DNA from 2 places in the Marinobacterium iners genome. Region 1 is predicted to be linked to the other one. Evidence: predicted binding sites of a transcription regulator. Region 1 holds the regulator's gene; the other holds the start of a gene.

Region 1 (7,490 bases):
CACAGGCGGCAGCAGAGCCTTCAGTGCACGCATCCAGAGGTTGGTGATCTGGCTTAACTCTTCAGCGGGAATGGCCGGTACCGCCTTTGGGCGGGTGATCGCTACAAACACCATGTAGCCGATATAGGCGATCACCAGCAGCAGGCCCGGAATCAGCGCGCCAAGGAACAGATCTCCCACGGTGACAGTATCCGGCGAGAAAATGCCCCGATCGATCTGCGACTGTTGGTAGGCAGACGAGATCACATCCCCCAACAGCACCAGTACGATTGAGGGTGGAATGATCTGGCCCAACGTGCCCGAGGCGCAGATGGTACCGGTGGCAACGGCCGGGTCATAGCCCCGGCGCAGCATGGTTGGCAGCGACAGCAGCCCCATGGTCACAACCGTAGCGCCCACGATGCCGGTACTGGCGGCCAGCAGCATTCCCACCAATGTCACGGAGATGCCGAGACCGCCGCGCATGGAACCGAACAGCGCCGCCATGGTATCCAGCAGCTCTTCGGCGATCTTCGATTTCTCCAGCATTACTCCCATGAATACGAACAGAGGCACCGCAATCAGGACTTCGTTGTACATCACACCGAAGATGCGGTTGGGCACAGCCTGCAGAAACACGCTGTCAAAGTGACCGGTCAAAATGCCGACGCCGGCAAACAACAGGCCTGTGCCGGCCAACGCGAAGGCAACGGAATAGCCCATCAGCAGAATGAAAATGGCGCCGACAAACAGCAGCAGAGGCAAATACTCGATCACAGTGCGTGCTCCTCTTCAGCAGCGGGCAGATGGGCGTTGCCGCTGATCACCAGAAGGCTGCGCAGCAGTTCTGCCAGTCCCTGCAGGATCATCATGGCAGGCATGACGAGTAGTGCGGTTTTAAGCAGATAGCGATAGGCCAGACCGCCTGATTCTTGCGAGGCTTCCTTGATGGACCAGGATGATGCTACATAGTCCCAGGACATCCAGAAAATGAAAATGCACACCGGCATAAGCAGAAACAGGGTGCCGAACAGGTTTATCCAGGCCTTGCCCTTCTCGCCCAGCGGACGATAAATGATGTCCACGCGCACGTGGCCGTCGTGCTTCAGGGTGTAGGCAGCTCCCAGCAGAAACACTAGGCTGTGCATGTAAATGATGGATTCCTGCAGTGCCGTATTGCCCTGATTGAACACGTAGCGCTGTACGACGACAACGAAGGTACCCAATACCATCAGCAGGGTCATCCAGGCGACCGTGCGCCCGGTCCATTCACTGAAGCAGTCCAGGCAGCGCACCAGCACTGCAGCGGGATGAGATTGGCTCATTGTATTTCTCGATTCTGTGAGTGTGACAACGGTGCGAAAGTATATCAGTAAAGTCTGGTATGGCATTAATGCAGATGACTACAGCTTGAGCCGGCTGTGCCGTACAATAGACCTCAACACATCCCAAGCGGAGACACTGATGAGCGAAATGCTGAACCTGGAGCGCGAGCTGGAGACATTTGAACCCTGGCAGTTGACCGCCTTTTCCGCGGCACTGACGGAGCGCATGTTCCCCAACTTTGCCCTCTTTGCCCGGCTGGTCAACTTTGGTGACCCGGCTCGAATGCGTCTGCTGCTGGATGGCGTTTGGGATAGCCTGGCTGGCACCGGTGCCAGGGTAAACTTTGAGGTCCAGCTGGATCAGGTGGAAGCCAACATGCCGGACCTGGATGAGTACGACATGTATGGTGCCCTGCCGGCACTGGACGCAATCGTAGCACTGAATGCCACTATCAACTGCCTGCTGGAAAAAGACCGCTCAGAGGCTGCTAACGTGGGCCAGCTGTCCCGCGAAAGTGTGGCGACCTTTATCGAAGTCACCGAAAGTGATGACGAGCTGTCTGACGAGGATCTGGTCAGGCTAATCAATACCCATGAGCTGATGCAGGCCGAAGATGGCTTTCGTGACGAAGTGATCGAACGGCTGCAGAATCAAAAACAGCCGAGTGCAGCATTTGTGCGCGAGTTGCGTGAGTTGGCGCGCAATGAGGGTGTCAGCAACATCGGCATCAGCGACGAAGACGACTGATCATGCTCAAGCTCGGTCTGTTATTGCTGGTGTTGCCGGGTATGCTGCTGATGGGTGCTTACCTGTATGACCTGTCGCTGGTCGAGGCCTGTCTCGACAGTGGCGGCTCTTGGGACTATATCGAAGCGCGCTGTGACACCGAACGGCAGCACCCTTTTGTACCCTATATGGCGCGGCACCCACTGCTGGTTAACGGTGGCATGCTGCTTTCAGTGCTGGGGCTGCTTTTGTGTATCGCAGGCCTGTACCGGCGTCGTTAATCCTCAGGAGTTTCTGCATGTGGAAAAAAATTCTGCTGATACTGGTCGTGCTGCCCCTGCTGTTCGTTCTGTTTTTGTGGCAGGTCAACCCGAGCTGGTGGCAGTCGATGAAGGCCGAGTGGCTGGCCGAATTCAATGCCGAACGTGCCGAGGCGGCTACCAACTGGCGCAATGATGGGCTGGCGTTCGGTCGATTGAATAATCAGCAAACCTGTCTGGAGCAAAGCCTGAGCAACTTTGACGGCTGCACTGGGTTTGACTGCACTGTCAACTATGGCCGCTTTCTCCGGGCCTGCCTGGAAACCGCACAGACCAGCGAGGGTTTCTGCGAAGCGGTACCGGGTTTTCGTGAAGAGCCGACCGAAGATGACAAGGCCTGGGCCAAGGATGAGTGTTGGGGCCGCAACATCCGCGGCGAAGGCTGCCGCCTGCTGATGCGTCAGCAGCAGCTGTTCTGTGGCCCGGCAGAAGATGAAACGGCGGCATCCCTGCCTAAACCCGAATCAGATGGTTAACACCAGTTTGCCGCGCACATGCCCGGTGGCGCTCAGGCGGTGTGCCTCGGCTGCCTGATCCAGCGGCAAGTTGTCGGTCAGGTTCAACATCACCTTGCCGCTGGACGCCAGCATTGCCAGCTCATGTAACTGGCCGGCATCCGGTCGGGCACGAATGCCGCTCACTTTAAGCCCTTTGGCCTCACCGGCTGCGATCACCTCGGCAGCCGTGACGGAAGGCAGGGTGATCATTTTGCCATGGGGCTGCAGACAGCTCAGGGCACGGATGGCCGTTTCACCGCCAACACCATCGATAATCAGGTCAGCGTCATGAATCAGGTTGTCTACCTGCTGACGCTGGTAATCGATGATGTCGTCACAGCCCAGGCTTTGCAGGAATGCCTTGTTGCCATGTGAAGCTGTGCCGATCACATAGGCGCCTTTCCACTTCGCCAGTTGTACTGCCAGATGGCCGACGCCGCCCGCAGCTGCGAGTACCAGAACCGACTGACCTCCTTTTAGCTCACCGACTTCAAACAGGGCTTGCCAGGCGGTCAGGCCCGCCAGTCCGAGTCCTGCTGCGGTTACCGAATCCAGTGCACTGGGGCGCTGACAGATCTGGTCAGCCGGGGCGATCAGATACTCGGCATAGCAGCCGGCCGGCTGCGGAAAGCGGATAAACCCCATGACTTCATCACCCTGACGCACGTTGTTGACGCCGTCACCCAGAGCTTCAACACGGCCGGCGAACTCCCAACCGGGGCAAAAGGGCAGGGCTTCAATGAAACTGCTGGCGCCACCACCGGAGCAGGTTTTCCAGTCGATCGGGTTCACTCCGGCCGCGTGGTTGCGGATCAGTACCTCACCCGGCCCCGGTTGTGGCTGTTCCAGCTCGTTGAGCTGCAGGTTTTCGGGCCCGCCAAAGACGTGGATACGGATCGCTTTCATGTGTACTCTCCCCGGATTGTTCGGCTGGTGTGAGCCGCCGTCATCAAACGTTAACTGATACCAAGAGTAAAGTGATCCTGCCATGTCGGCAAATGCTATGTGATCACCTTCAGGAGGCAAGATGAAGGGAAACCCCATACGTGGCGGCAGTTATCTGCTGCGTGGAGCGGCCATGCTGCCGCAACCGGGTATTCGGCGTTTTGTGCTGGTACCGCTGCTGATCAACCTGTTGCTGTTCATTGCCGCCATTTGGCTGCTGATTCAGCAATTCACCCACTGGGTCGAGTATGGGCTGGGATATCTGCCTGACTGGGCCGGTTTTCTCTATTGGCTTTTCTGGCCCCTGTTCGCCCTGGTGGTGATGGTGGGGGTGTATTACGGCTTTTCCATCGTGGCCAATCTGATAGCAGCGCCCTTTAACGGCTTTCTGGCCGAAAAGGTGGAGCATAGGCTGCGCGGTGCCCCGCTGGTGGATGAGGGCTGGGGCGCGGTGCTGGCGATGATTCCACGGGCGCTGCAGCGGGAGCTGCAGAAGCTGGGCTACTATCTGCCACGCTTTCTGCTGTTGCTGTTGATTACGTTTATACCGGGCCTGAATCTGCTCTCGCCACTGCTTTGGTTTCTGTTCGGGGCCTGGATGATGTCGATTCAATACTGCGATTACCCGATGGACAACAACAAGGTCAGCTTTCCACAGATGAAGCAGTTGATGAAGGCGCGTCGAGTAACATCGATCGGGTTTGGCGGGCTGGTTCAGCTGGGTATGCTGGTGCCGGTGCTGAATCTGTTTTTGATGCCGGCGGCGGTTGTGGGCGCGACTATTTTCTGGGTGGAGGAGTATGCCGCCGAAGCCAGGGATATCAATCCCGGGGCGGCACTACCAGCTCAGCGGGGAAATGGCAGCTGAAGCAGCTGCCCCTGCCAGGCTTGCTGTCGATCTCCAGCCGGGCGCCAAGGCGCATCAATACATGCTTGACGATGGCCAGCCCAAGCCCGGTACCGCCACTGGCGGACGAGCGGCTGTCGTCCACGCGATAGAAACGCTCGGTGAGGTGAGGAATGTGGCGTGCCTCTATCCCGATACCGCTGTCGGTCACACTGAAATAGCCGCCTTTGGCATCAGCCCACCAGCGGATCAGGATATGGCCCTCATCGGGCGTATAACGCACGGCATTAAACACCAGATTGGACAGCGCACTCTGTAGCTCTGCCGGAACACCCAGCAGGTCATGTTGTGGATCTATCTGCAGCTCGAATTGATGCTGGCGCTCTCCTGAAAGGGTAACGGCATCTTCATGAATATGGCTGATCAGGCTTTGGATCAGCACTGGCTTGAGCGTGGCGGCCTGACGTGAGGTGGCCTCCAGTCGCGACAGCAGCAACAGATCCTGGACCAGGTTTTCCATTCGTCGCGCTTGCTGTTGCATTTGACTGAGCCCCCGCATCAGCGGTTTGGGCAGGTCCTGATCGAGGAAGGTTTCAAGGTAACCCCGAATGACCGTCAGTGGGGTGCGCAGTTCATGCGATGCGTTGGCCACGAAGTTCTGCCGAGTCTGCTCCAGCTGGGTCAGTCGGGTGATGTCACGGGCCACCAGCAGGCGATCATCCGCGCCAAAAAGGCTGATCTGATACTGCAGTCGGGTATCACCGCCCAGCGGTGATGGCAGCTCCAGCGGCTCCTGATAGCGGCCCTTGCGGTAGTAATCCACAAATACGGGATCACGTACCAGATTCAGCAGCGGCTTGCCTCGGTCGGATGCATGACGCAGCCCAAGCAGCCGCTCGGCGGCCAGATTCCACCATTCCAGGTTATTGTTGCGATCGATGATGATGACTGCATCGGGCAGGGCCGCTGAAGACTGCTGAAAGCGTGAGATGACGTTGCGCAAAGAAGCTTCGCGTGCCTGAGTGCGCTTTTGCATGCGTGCCAACGCGTCCAGAATTTCGCCCCAGGCACCGGGCAGCTCGGGTGGCTCTTCAGATGTATCGCCGACCAGCCACTCACGCAGGACATTGAAGCGACGGATCTGAATCACGGCCCACACGATCATGCCAAGGGTGATGCCGGCAATCGGGAAGCCCAGCACCGCACCCAGAATCAGGCCCAGACCGGCACTGAGCAGCAGGCTCATCAGCAGCGAGTGCCGCGCTATGTGCATGAAGTCATTCCATTCCGATCCTGTGAATGTGGTGACCGAAGCCGATCAGGCCACCTGTGCCGAGAAACGATATCCGGTGCCACGTACCGTCTGTACCAGATAGTCGTGACGCTCGCCCAACGCCTTGCGCAGGCGGCGAATGTGGACATCGACGGTACGCTCTTCCACATATACATTGCCGCCCCACACCATATCCAGCAGCTGGCTGCGGGTATAGGCACGATCCGGATGTGTCATGAAAAACTGCAGCAGGCGAAATTCGGTTGGCCCAAGCTCCAGCGGTCGGCTCTCTGCAGTAACGCGATGCGAAACAGGGTCCAGAGTCAGACTGTCCACCGTGACCGGCTCTTCCACCCCCTTGGGTGTGGCGCGGCGCAGCACGGCCTTGAGTCGTGCGACCAGCTCACGTGGCGAGAACGGCTTGGTGATGTAGTCATCCACACCGGCTTCCAGCCCCTGAATCTTGTTGTCCTCATCGGCCTTTGCAGTCAGCATGATGATCGGGATGTCAGCCGTCACTTCATCCTTGCGCAGGCGGCGGGCGAACTCGATACCGCTGGTACCGGGCATCATCCAGTCCAGCAACAGCATATCGGGTTTGTTATCGACGATGCGGGCATGAGCGGACTGGGCACTGTCTGCCTCATCACATTCGTAACCTGCCATCTCCAATGCTACCGCAATCATTTCGCGGATCGGTGCTTCGTCATCAACGATCAGTACGCGTTTGGACGCAGACATGTTTCTGCCTCTTTTACAGACATTTAATCAGAGTCTGGTATTACAAGACGTTTTGGTTACACAAATATGACATTGGCAGATTTTCTTTCACTTGTCAGTGTCGGCTCAGGTGCGCAGCGCGTATTCCAGTATCAGGCCGAGCAGCACCAACAGCTCGGCATAGTGGTTGTTGAGGAAGGCGCGGAAGCAGGGCATCCGTTCGCGGGCGCGGATCAGCCAGTGCTGGTAGACAAACAGGGTGGCGGCACCGGCCAGCCCCAGCCAATACCAGAGCCCCAGTTGCTCAATCTGACCTACCCAGAGCATCACTACCAGAGTGGCCAGTTGCAGCAGGGCGATGATGAGACGGTCGTGGCGGCCAAACAGCACTGCAGTGGATTTGACGCCAATTTTCAGGTCATCGTCACGATCCACCATGGCATACTGGGTGTCATAGGCCACGGTCCAGAGCAGCTTGGCCAGGTAGAGCAGCCAGGCGGTCAGCGGCAGTGTTTCCTGAGTGGCGGTAAACGCCATTGGAATGGCCCAGCCAAAAGCCGCTCCCAGCACCAGCTGTGGCAGGTGAGTATAGCGTTTCATGAACGGGTAGATAAACGCCAATGCAAGGCCGCCGAAGGACATCAGGATGGTCATGCCGTTTGTCATCAGCACCAGCAGAAACGAGACCAGCATCAGACCGCAGAAAAGATAGATCGCTTCACGCTCACGGACTCGGCCTGATGGCAGTGGACGATTGAGGGTGCGTTTGACGTGGCCATCAATATGTCGGTCGGCAAAGTCGTTGATGACACAGCCGGCAGAGCGGGTCAGGAACACACCCAGACAAAAGATCAGCA
Region 2 (7,490 bases), 440 kb from region 1:
GAAGGAGCCGTTGGGACGGTTGGGGTCAGACAGGCCGGCACGGGAACGGCGCACGGCGTTGGACACGGCCACCACCGCTTCACTCTGCCCCACCACGCGCTGGTGCAGGGCATCTTCCATGCGCAGCAGCTTTTCGCGCTCGCCTTCCAGCATCTTGCTGACCGGAATGCCGGTCCAGCGGGCGACCACTTCGGCCACTTCCTCTTCAGTCACCTTGTTGCGCAGCAGCTTGTGCTCTTCCGCCTGCTGCTCGCTGCTGTCGGCGGCCTGCAGCTGTTTTTCCAGCTCGGGGATACGCCCGTACTGCAGCTCGGACATCTTCGCCAGATCACCGGCACGACGCGCCTGCTCCATTTCGACACGGGCCTGGTCGAGCTGCTCCTTGATCTGCTGCGAGCCCTGCAGGCTGGCCTTCTCGGCCTTCCACACCTCATCGAAGTCGGAATATTCCTTCTCCAGCTGCGCGATATGGGCCTCAAGCTCTTCGCGACGCTTGCGCGAAGCCTCGTCCTTCTCTTTCTTCAGCGCCTCGCGCTCCATCTTCAGCTGGATCAGGCGACGGTCGAGACGGTCCATCTCTTCCGGCTTGGAGTCCATCTCCATGCGGATGCGGGATGCGGCTTCGTCGATCAGGTCGATCGCCTTGTCCGGCAGCTGACGGTCGGTGATGTAGCGCTGGCTCAGCTTGGCCGCAGCGATGATCGCCGAGTCGGTGATATCCACACTGTGGTGGATCTCGTAGCGCTCTTTCAGGCCACGCAGGATGGCGATGGTATCCTCTTCGGAGGGCTCATCGACGATCACTTTCTGGAAGCGGCGTTCAAGGGCAGCGTCCTTTTCCACGTACTGGCGATACTCGTCCAGGGTGGTGGCACCGACACAGTGCAGCTCGCCACGGGCCAGCGCCGGCTTGAGCATGTTGCCCGCATCCATTGCACCTTCGCCCTTGCCGGCGCCGACCATGGTGTGCAGCTCGTCGATGAACAGGATGATCTGACCTTCCTGCTTCGACAGCTCGTTCAGTACCGCCTTCAGGCGCTCCTCGAACTCGCCACGGAACTTGGCACCGGCGATCAGTGCGCCCATGTCCAGCGACAGCACCTTCTTGCGCTTGAGGCCTTCGGGCACTTCGCCATTGACGATGCGCTGCGCCAGCCCTTCAACGATGGCGGTCTTGCCCACACCGGGCTCACCGATCAGCACCGGGTTGTTCTTGGTGCGGCGCTGCAGCACCTGAATAGTACGGCGAATCTCGTCATCACGGCCGATCACCGGGTCCAGCTTGCCGGACTCGGCGCGCTCGGTCAGGTCGATGCAGTATTTGTCCAGCGCCTGACGGGTCTCTTCCGCGTTGGGATCGTTCACGCTGTCGCCTCCACGCATGTTATTGATGGCGTTTTCCAGTGACTGGCGGTTCACGCCACAGTCTTTCAATACCTTGCCGGCATCGCCCTTGTCATCCAGCATCGCCAGCAGCACCAGCTCGCTGGCGATGTACTGATCGCCACGCTGCTGCGCCAGCTTGTCGGTCAGGTTGAACAGGCGCGCCATGTTCTGTGACAGGCGGATCTCACCATCGGGGCTGCTCACCACCGGCAGGCGGTCCAGTGCTTCGCCCACCTTGGCGGTCAGGGTCATCCGGTCGGCACCGGCCTGACGCAAAAGCGGCGCCACCGAGCCGTTCTGCTGCTGCAAAAAGGCAGCCAGCAGGTGGATCGGCTCCATCATGTTGTGGTCCTTGCCGATCGCCAGTGACTGGGCGTCGGACAGGGCTTCCTGAAGTCGTGAGGTAAATTTGTCGGGTCGCATGAGGTCTCCTGTGGATCTCTCGGTGCCGCTGGTCCGACATAGGGGGTCAGACGGTTCGGCTGTTTCTGTTACCCCTATAGATAGGGGCCAGCAGGGGCGGCTTCAAGATCTGACAGCAATTAAATTAGTTATTTCTTATACAGCAGTACACTTTTCTTAATTCTGTAATAGCACCCTGCTACAACATGCACCTGCATCCCGGTAACCCAATACAGGACAGGTGACATGAATCAGATTGAGCATTTTGATCCCGAAGATCATCCGGAACTGGAACAGACCGATTTTGACCGCATGACGGCGAAAGGCATCAGCCGCCGCAACTTCCTGCGTGGTGGAGCCGCTGCCATGGGCCTGTTCCTGGCCGCCAACCCGCTGGCACAGGCAGTTGCAGCCGTAACCCGCCCGGAACCCAGCAAGCTGATGGGATTCAAGGCCGTACCGGCCAGCACCGCCGATACTTTTGTGGTGCCCGAAGGCTATGTAGCCAAGCCGCTGATTTCCTGGGGCGATCCCATCCTCAAGGGTGCGCCGGCGTTTGACGCATCCGGTACCCAGAATGCAGCCGCGCAGGCCGGTCAGTTCGGTGACAATACCGACGGCATGAGCTTCTTCCCGCTGGACGAAGACCGTGCATTGCTGGCAGTGAATAACGAGTACATCAACCCGGAATACCTATTCGCCCACCAGGGCAAGCAGGACCTGACCGCCGATGAGGTGAAGAAGTCCCAGGCGGCACATGGCGTGTCCATCTTCGAGATCCGCCGCAACGCCAAGGGCGAGTGGCAGGTGAACCGCGATTCTGACCATAACCGTCGTATCACCGCCTACACACCGATGGAGCTGACCGGCCCGGCCGCTGGCCATGCGCTGATGAAAACCGCCGCCGATCCTTCAGGCCGCAAGCCGCTGGGCACATTCAACAACTGCGCCAACGGCGAAACGCCCTGGGGCACCTACCTGACCTGCGAAGAGAATTTCCACAAGTACTTCGCCTCGGCTCAGGATGACGTTGCGCTGCCGGCACGCGATACACGCTATGGCCTGAAAGCGGGCAACCGTGACTACCAGTGGTATCGCCATGACGAGCGATTCGATCTGGCCAAGCATGCGAACGAGCCGCACCGCTTCGGCTGGGTGGTCGAGATTGATCCGATGGACCCGACCGCTACACCGAAGAAGCGTACCGCTCTGGGCCGTTTCAAGCATGAGAATGCCGCTCTGACCATCGACCCGTCCGGTCATGTGGTGGTGTATTTGGGTGATGACGAGCGTGGCGAGCACCTGTACAAGTTCGTTTCCAAGGCCAAATACAACCCGAACAACCAGCAGGCCAACCGTGACCTGTTGGAAGAAGGCACCCTGTACGTGGCACGCTTCTCCGCCAATGACGGCGAGATCAAGGGCCAGGGCGAGTGGATCGAGCTGACTCACGGCAAAAATGGCCTTACCGCCGAGAACGGCTTTGCCGACCAGGCGGAAGTGCTGATCTTTGCCCGTGAAGCCGCCACGCAAGTAGGCGCCACCACCATGGATCGCCCGGAGTGGGTAGCTGTTCATCCGGACAACAAGGCAGTGTTCTGCACTCTGACCAACAACAAGAACCGCGGCAAGGAAGGCCAGCCGGTGGGTGGTCCGAACCCGCGAGCCAAGAACAACTACGGCCAGATCGTGCGCTGGTGGCCGCATCAGGGCAACCATGTGGACAGCCGCTTTGACTGGGACCTGTTCGCCATGGCCGGCAACCCGACCGTTGCCGAAGGCCTCTACGCCGGCAGCGACAACATCACTGCCGACAATATGTTCAACAGCCCGGATGGTCTTGGCTTTGATGCTGCCGGCCGCCTCTGGATTCAGACCGACGGCAAGTACAGCAACGAGGGCGAGTTTGCCGGCATGGGCAACAACCAGATGCTTTGTGCCGACCCGCAGACCGGCGAGATCCGCCGCTTTGCCACTGGTCCCATCGCTTGTGAGATCACCGGTCTGGCGTTCTCGCCGGATCAGCGCACGGTCTTCATCGGTGTGCAGCACCCGGGCGAAGAGCTGGCCCCGTCTCACTTCCCGGGCGGCGGCAACAGCAAGCCGCGTTCCACCATCATGGTGGTACAGCGTGAAGATGGTGGTGTGATCGGCGCCTGAAACCCATAAGCGCCCTGATAAAAAGCCCGGCTGAGCAATCAGTCGGGCTTTTTGTTATTGGCAGCCAAGGGACTGACATTCGTCTGGTTACGCTTGCCGCAACCACCACTGCAACCGGCACAAGTGGCGGTATCAGTGCTGCAGCAGCCGACCTTAAGGCTGGAGCGAATACGGTGCAGCAGCCAGATGCTGACCAGTAACACCAGACCGACCAATATGACCCAATCGAACACAGTCATCGTGCTCACAGCAACCACTGCCCTACATGAAAGGTTATCCAGGCACACACCCACGCCAGTGTCAGCCCAAGCAGCAGTGAAACAACAGCCCAGGCCCACCGCCCGGTTTCACGCCGGATCACTGCCAGTGTTGCCAGGCAAGGCATGTAAAGAAGGGTGTAGACCATAAAGGCCAGCCCCGCGCTTGCCGGCAGTACTTGGCCTATCGCCTGCTGCAGCTGGGCGGTATTCTCGCTGTTGGCCTGATAGACAACCGCCAGCGATGCCACGATCACCTCTTTGGCGAGGAAACCTGACAGCAGTGCAACCGTTTCATGCCAGGTGAACCCCAAAGGAGCAAAGAGCGGCGTAAGGGCATGACCGAACTGCTCCAGCAACGGTTCACCACCACGCGGGAAGGTTTGCAGCAGCCAGATCAGAATGGAACCGATCAAAATCACGGTGCCCGCCTTGGTTATAAAGTCGCGGCAGCGATCCCAAAGATGTAGCAGCAGTGAGCGACCACCAGGCATACGCCAGGGCGGCAGTTCCATGATGAACGTTTCGTCATAATGCGCCGGCAGCACCCGTGCGAAGATCGCGGCACATGCCAGCGCGATCAAGACCCCAAGCCCGTAAACTGCAAACAACACCGTGCCCGCGTTGTCCGGAAAAAATACCCCGGCAAGTAACAGCAGTACCGGCAACCGCGCCGAGCAGCTCATAAAGGGGTTGATCAGAATGGTGATCAGGCGGGCGCGGGGCTCTTCTATGGAGCGGGTCGCCATAATTGCCGGCACGTTACAGCCAAACCCCATCACCAGAGGCACCAGTGCCTTGCCATGCAAACCCACTCGACTGAGAAGCCGATCGACAAGAAAGGTGGCACGCGCCATGTAGCCACTTTGCTCAAGCAACTCCATGAACAGGAACAGCAGCACCACGTTGGGCAGGAATACCAGCACACCACCGACACCGGCCATTATCCCATCGACTATCACTTCCCGCAGCAGAGACTCAGGCATGTGTTGTGCCACCTGTGTCGTAATCCAGTCCACGCCCTGAGAGATCCAGTCTGCAGGCAGTGCCCCTGCGGTAAAGGTGGTTTCGAACATCAACCACAGCAGTGCAACCAGAACCGGTAGCCCCAGCCAACGGTTCAGCACAATACGATCCAGACGATCATCGGCCAAATTGCACTCTTCATGGCTCTGCCCCATGCGGTGCAGCAAGCCATGAACCCAGCCGTAGCGCCCTTCGGACACCAATTCGGCAGCTCCGAGTGCGTGCTCGGCCTGGATGCTGTTCTGCCCCTCATCCAGCATGGCCTGCTGTTCATCAGTCAAGGCAAAATCCACGTCGCCAGCGGACTCCAGCCAGCGCACACTCTGCCAACGCGGCAGCCCATGTGTTTCCAGACGATTCAACAGGGTATCAATATGAGGTTCGTATTCGATTGTAAGCGGGGGTACTGCAACCGGTTGCTGCAACCGGGTCACGACCGCGTCCAACAGTTTGTCACAATAGAGTTTGCGTCGGCCATCGCTTGGCAGCACCGGAACGCCCAGTACCTCGGACATGGCGGCCAGGTCCGGTCGAGTGCAGTTGCGCTCAGCTTCGTCCAGCATGTTCAGCGCCAGCAGCAGCGGCACGTTCTGTTCCATCAACTGACTGGTTAACGCCAAGTGCCGACCCAGGTTGCCTGCATCCAGCACGTTGATCACCAGATCCGGCTGCTCTTGCGTCAGGTAGTCTCTTGCGACTCGCTCTTCACTGCGGTTCTGACTCAGGGAATAGATACCCGGCAGGTCGACGATTTTCAGCCTCACCCCCTGGTGCACACATTCCCCGATACGACCACTGACCGTCACCCCTGACAGGTTTCCGGTACGCTGACTGGCCCCAGTGAGCTGATTGAATAACGAGGTCTTACCACAGTTGGGGTTGCCTATCAGGGCGAGCGTATAGCAGCGATCAGTCATCTTGCAATTGTATCCAAATATGTTGCGCCTCTGCGTTGCGCAGACAGAATTGCTGATTGCCGATCCGGTATGCACGCGGGTCGCCCCAGAGCGACTTGGTACGCAGCTCTACTCGCTGGCCACGCAGGATACCCAATGCTGCCAGTCGCTGCCGCAAGGACTGCGGCCCATCCAGAGCTAGGATAAGCGCAACTTGCTGAGCTTTTAAATCAGTCAGGTTCATTCAGCTGTCCCTGCGGCCTCCGGCCGCTGTTTCTAGCCAGATCAAACTCGCCATGCGACCGGTTACGCCGTCGCGACGATAGGAGAAAAACAGATCCTGCTGGGTGAAAGTGCAATACTCACCGCCACTGATCACGGTGACACCGGCCCGGTGCAGTCGCTGCCATGCCAGCTGATAAAGATCCGCCAACCAGCGGTTGGGGTGCAGTGGCGAGGGGACGAATGCCTGTTCCGCCGCGGGCATCTGTTCACAGAATGCGGTCCGTACCTCAGGCCCAACCTCAAAGGCCAGTGGCCCGATCGCCGGCCCCAGCCAGACCTGCACCCGCTCGGGTGTTTCAAAACAGTCCAGGGTGGCTTCCAGCACACCGTTCAACAGCCCGCGCCAACCGGCATGGGCAGCAGCAACTCGCTGGCCGGCCGGATCGGCAAACAGCACCGGCAGGCAATCTGCCGTCAGCACTGCACACGCCACGCCGGGGGTCGAACTCCAACAGGCATCGGCCTCGCGGACGCGGCCATCGGCCTGAGCCTCGACCACTTCGATGCCGTGTACCTGCGACAGCCATTGAGGCTTGATGCTACCGAGCGCCTGCTGCAACTGCCAACGGTTGGCGGCCACGGCCTCCGGCTGATCACCCACATGGTCACCCAGATTCAGCGACGCCCATGGCGACTGGCTCACCCCGCCAATACGGGTGGTGACACATGCACCAATACCATCAGAGAGGGACCAGTCCGGCCGGATCAGTTTCATAGTTCGTAGTCGTATTCCTGTGCATCCCGTTTCAAAACGGTCAAAAGATGCTGCATGTCTTCGGGCAGATCAATTTCCCAGGACATCAGCTCGCCACTGGCCGGATGATACAGCTCCAGTTTTTTGGCATGCAGCGCCTGACGGTGGAACGCTTTCAAGGCACGCTGCATGGCACCACTGGCTCCCTTGGGCATGCGAAAGCGGCCACCGTAAAGCGGATCACCCACCAGTGGGTAATTGATATGAGCCATGTGGACACGGATCTGGTGGGTGCGCCCGGTTTCCAGCTTAAGCCGGATGTGCGTGTGCGCACGAAACTTTTCAAGTACTCGGTAGTGAGTGATCGCTTCCTTCCCAACCCCT

What was found. Region 1 encodes PhoB, which activates phosphate uptake and scavenging genes when phosphate is short. Its sites were predicted from a motif close to TGTCATANNNNTGTCANA; they were not measured.
Region 2: the regulator PhoB is predicted to act here: its motif matches at 1,962-1,979, upstream of CFI10_RS01515 (PhoX family protein).

Annotation. Positions count from the first base shown of each region.
Region 1 covers NZ_CP022297.1:3,914,354-3,921,843, reverse strand. The annotation lists gene CFI10_RS18455 (TRAP transporter large permease) at 1-756, opposite strand, end outside; gene CFI10_RS18450 (TRAP transporter small permease subunit) at 753-1,304, opposite strand; gene CFI10_RS18445 (YjaG family protein) at 1,444-2,052, shown strand; gene CFI10_RS18440 (hypothetical protein) at 2,055-2,312, shown strand; gene CFI10_RS18435 (hypothetical protein) at 2,330-2,827, shown strand; gene CFI10_RS18430 (NADP-dependent oxidoreductase) at 2,816-3,754, opposite strand; gene cysZ (sulfate transporter CysZ) at 3,876-4,661, shown strand; gene phoR (phosphate regulon sensor histidine kinase PhoR) at 4,615-5,913, opposite strand; gene phoB (phosphate regulon transcriptional regulator PhoB) at 5,959-6,654, opposite strand; gene ubiA (4-hydroxybenzoate octaprenyltransferase) at 6,760-7,490, opposite strand, start outside.
Region 2 covers NZ_CP022297.1:302,263-309,752, reverse strand. The annotation lists gene clpB (ATP-dependent chaperone ClpB) at 1-1,809, opposite strand, end outside; gene CFI10_RS01515 (PhoX family protein) at 2,035-3,948, shown strand; gene CFI10_RS01510 (hypothetical protein) at 3,987-4,196, opposite strand; gene feoB (ferrous iron transport protein B) at 4,193-6,148, opposite strand; gene CFI10_RS01500 (FeoA family protein) at 6,141-6,371, opposite strand; gene pgeF (peptidoglycan editing factor PgeF) at 6,372-7,127, opposite strand; gene rluD (23S rRNA pseudouridine(1911/1915/1917) synthase RluD) at 7,124-7,490, opposite strand, start outside.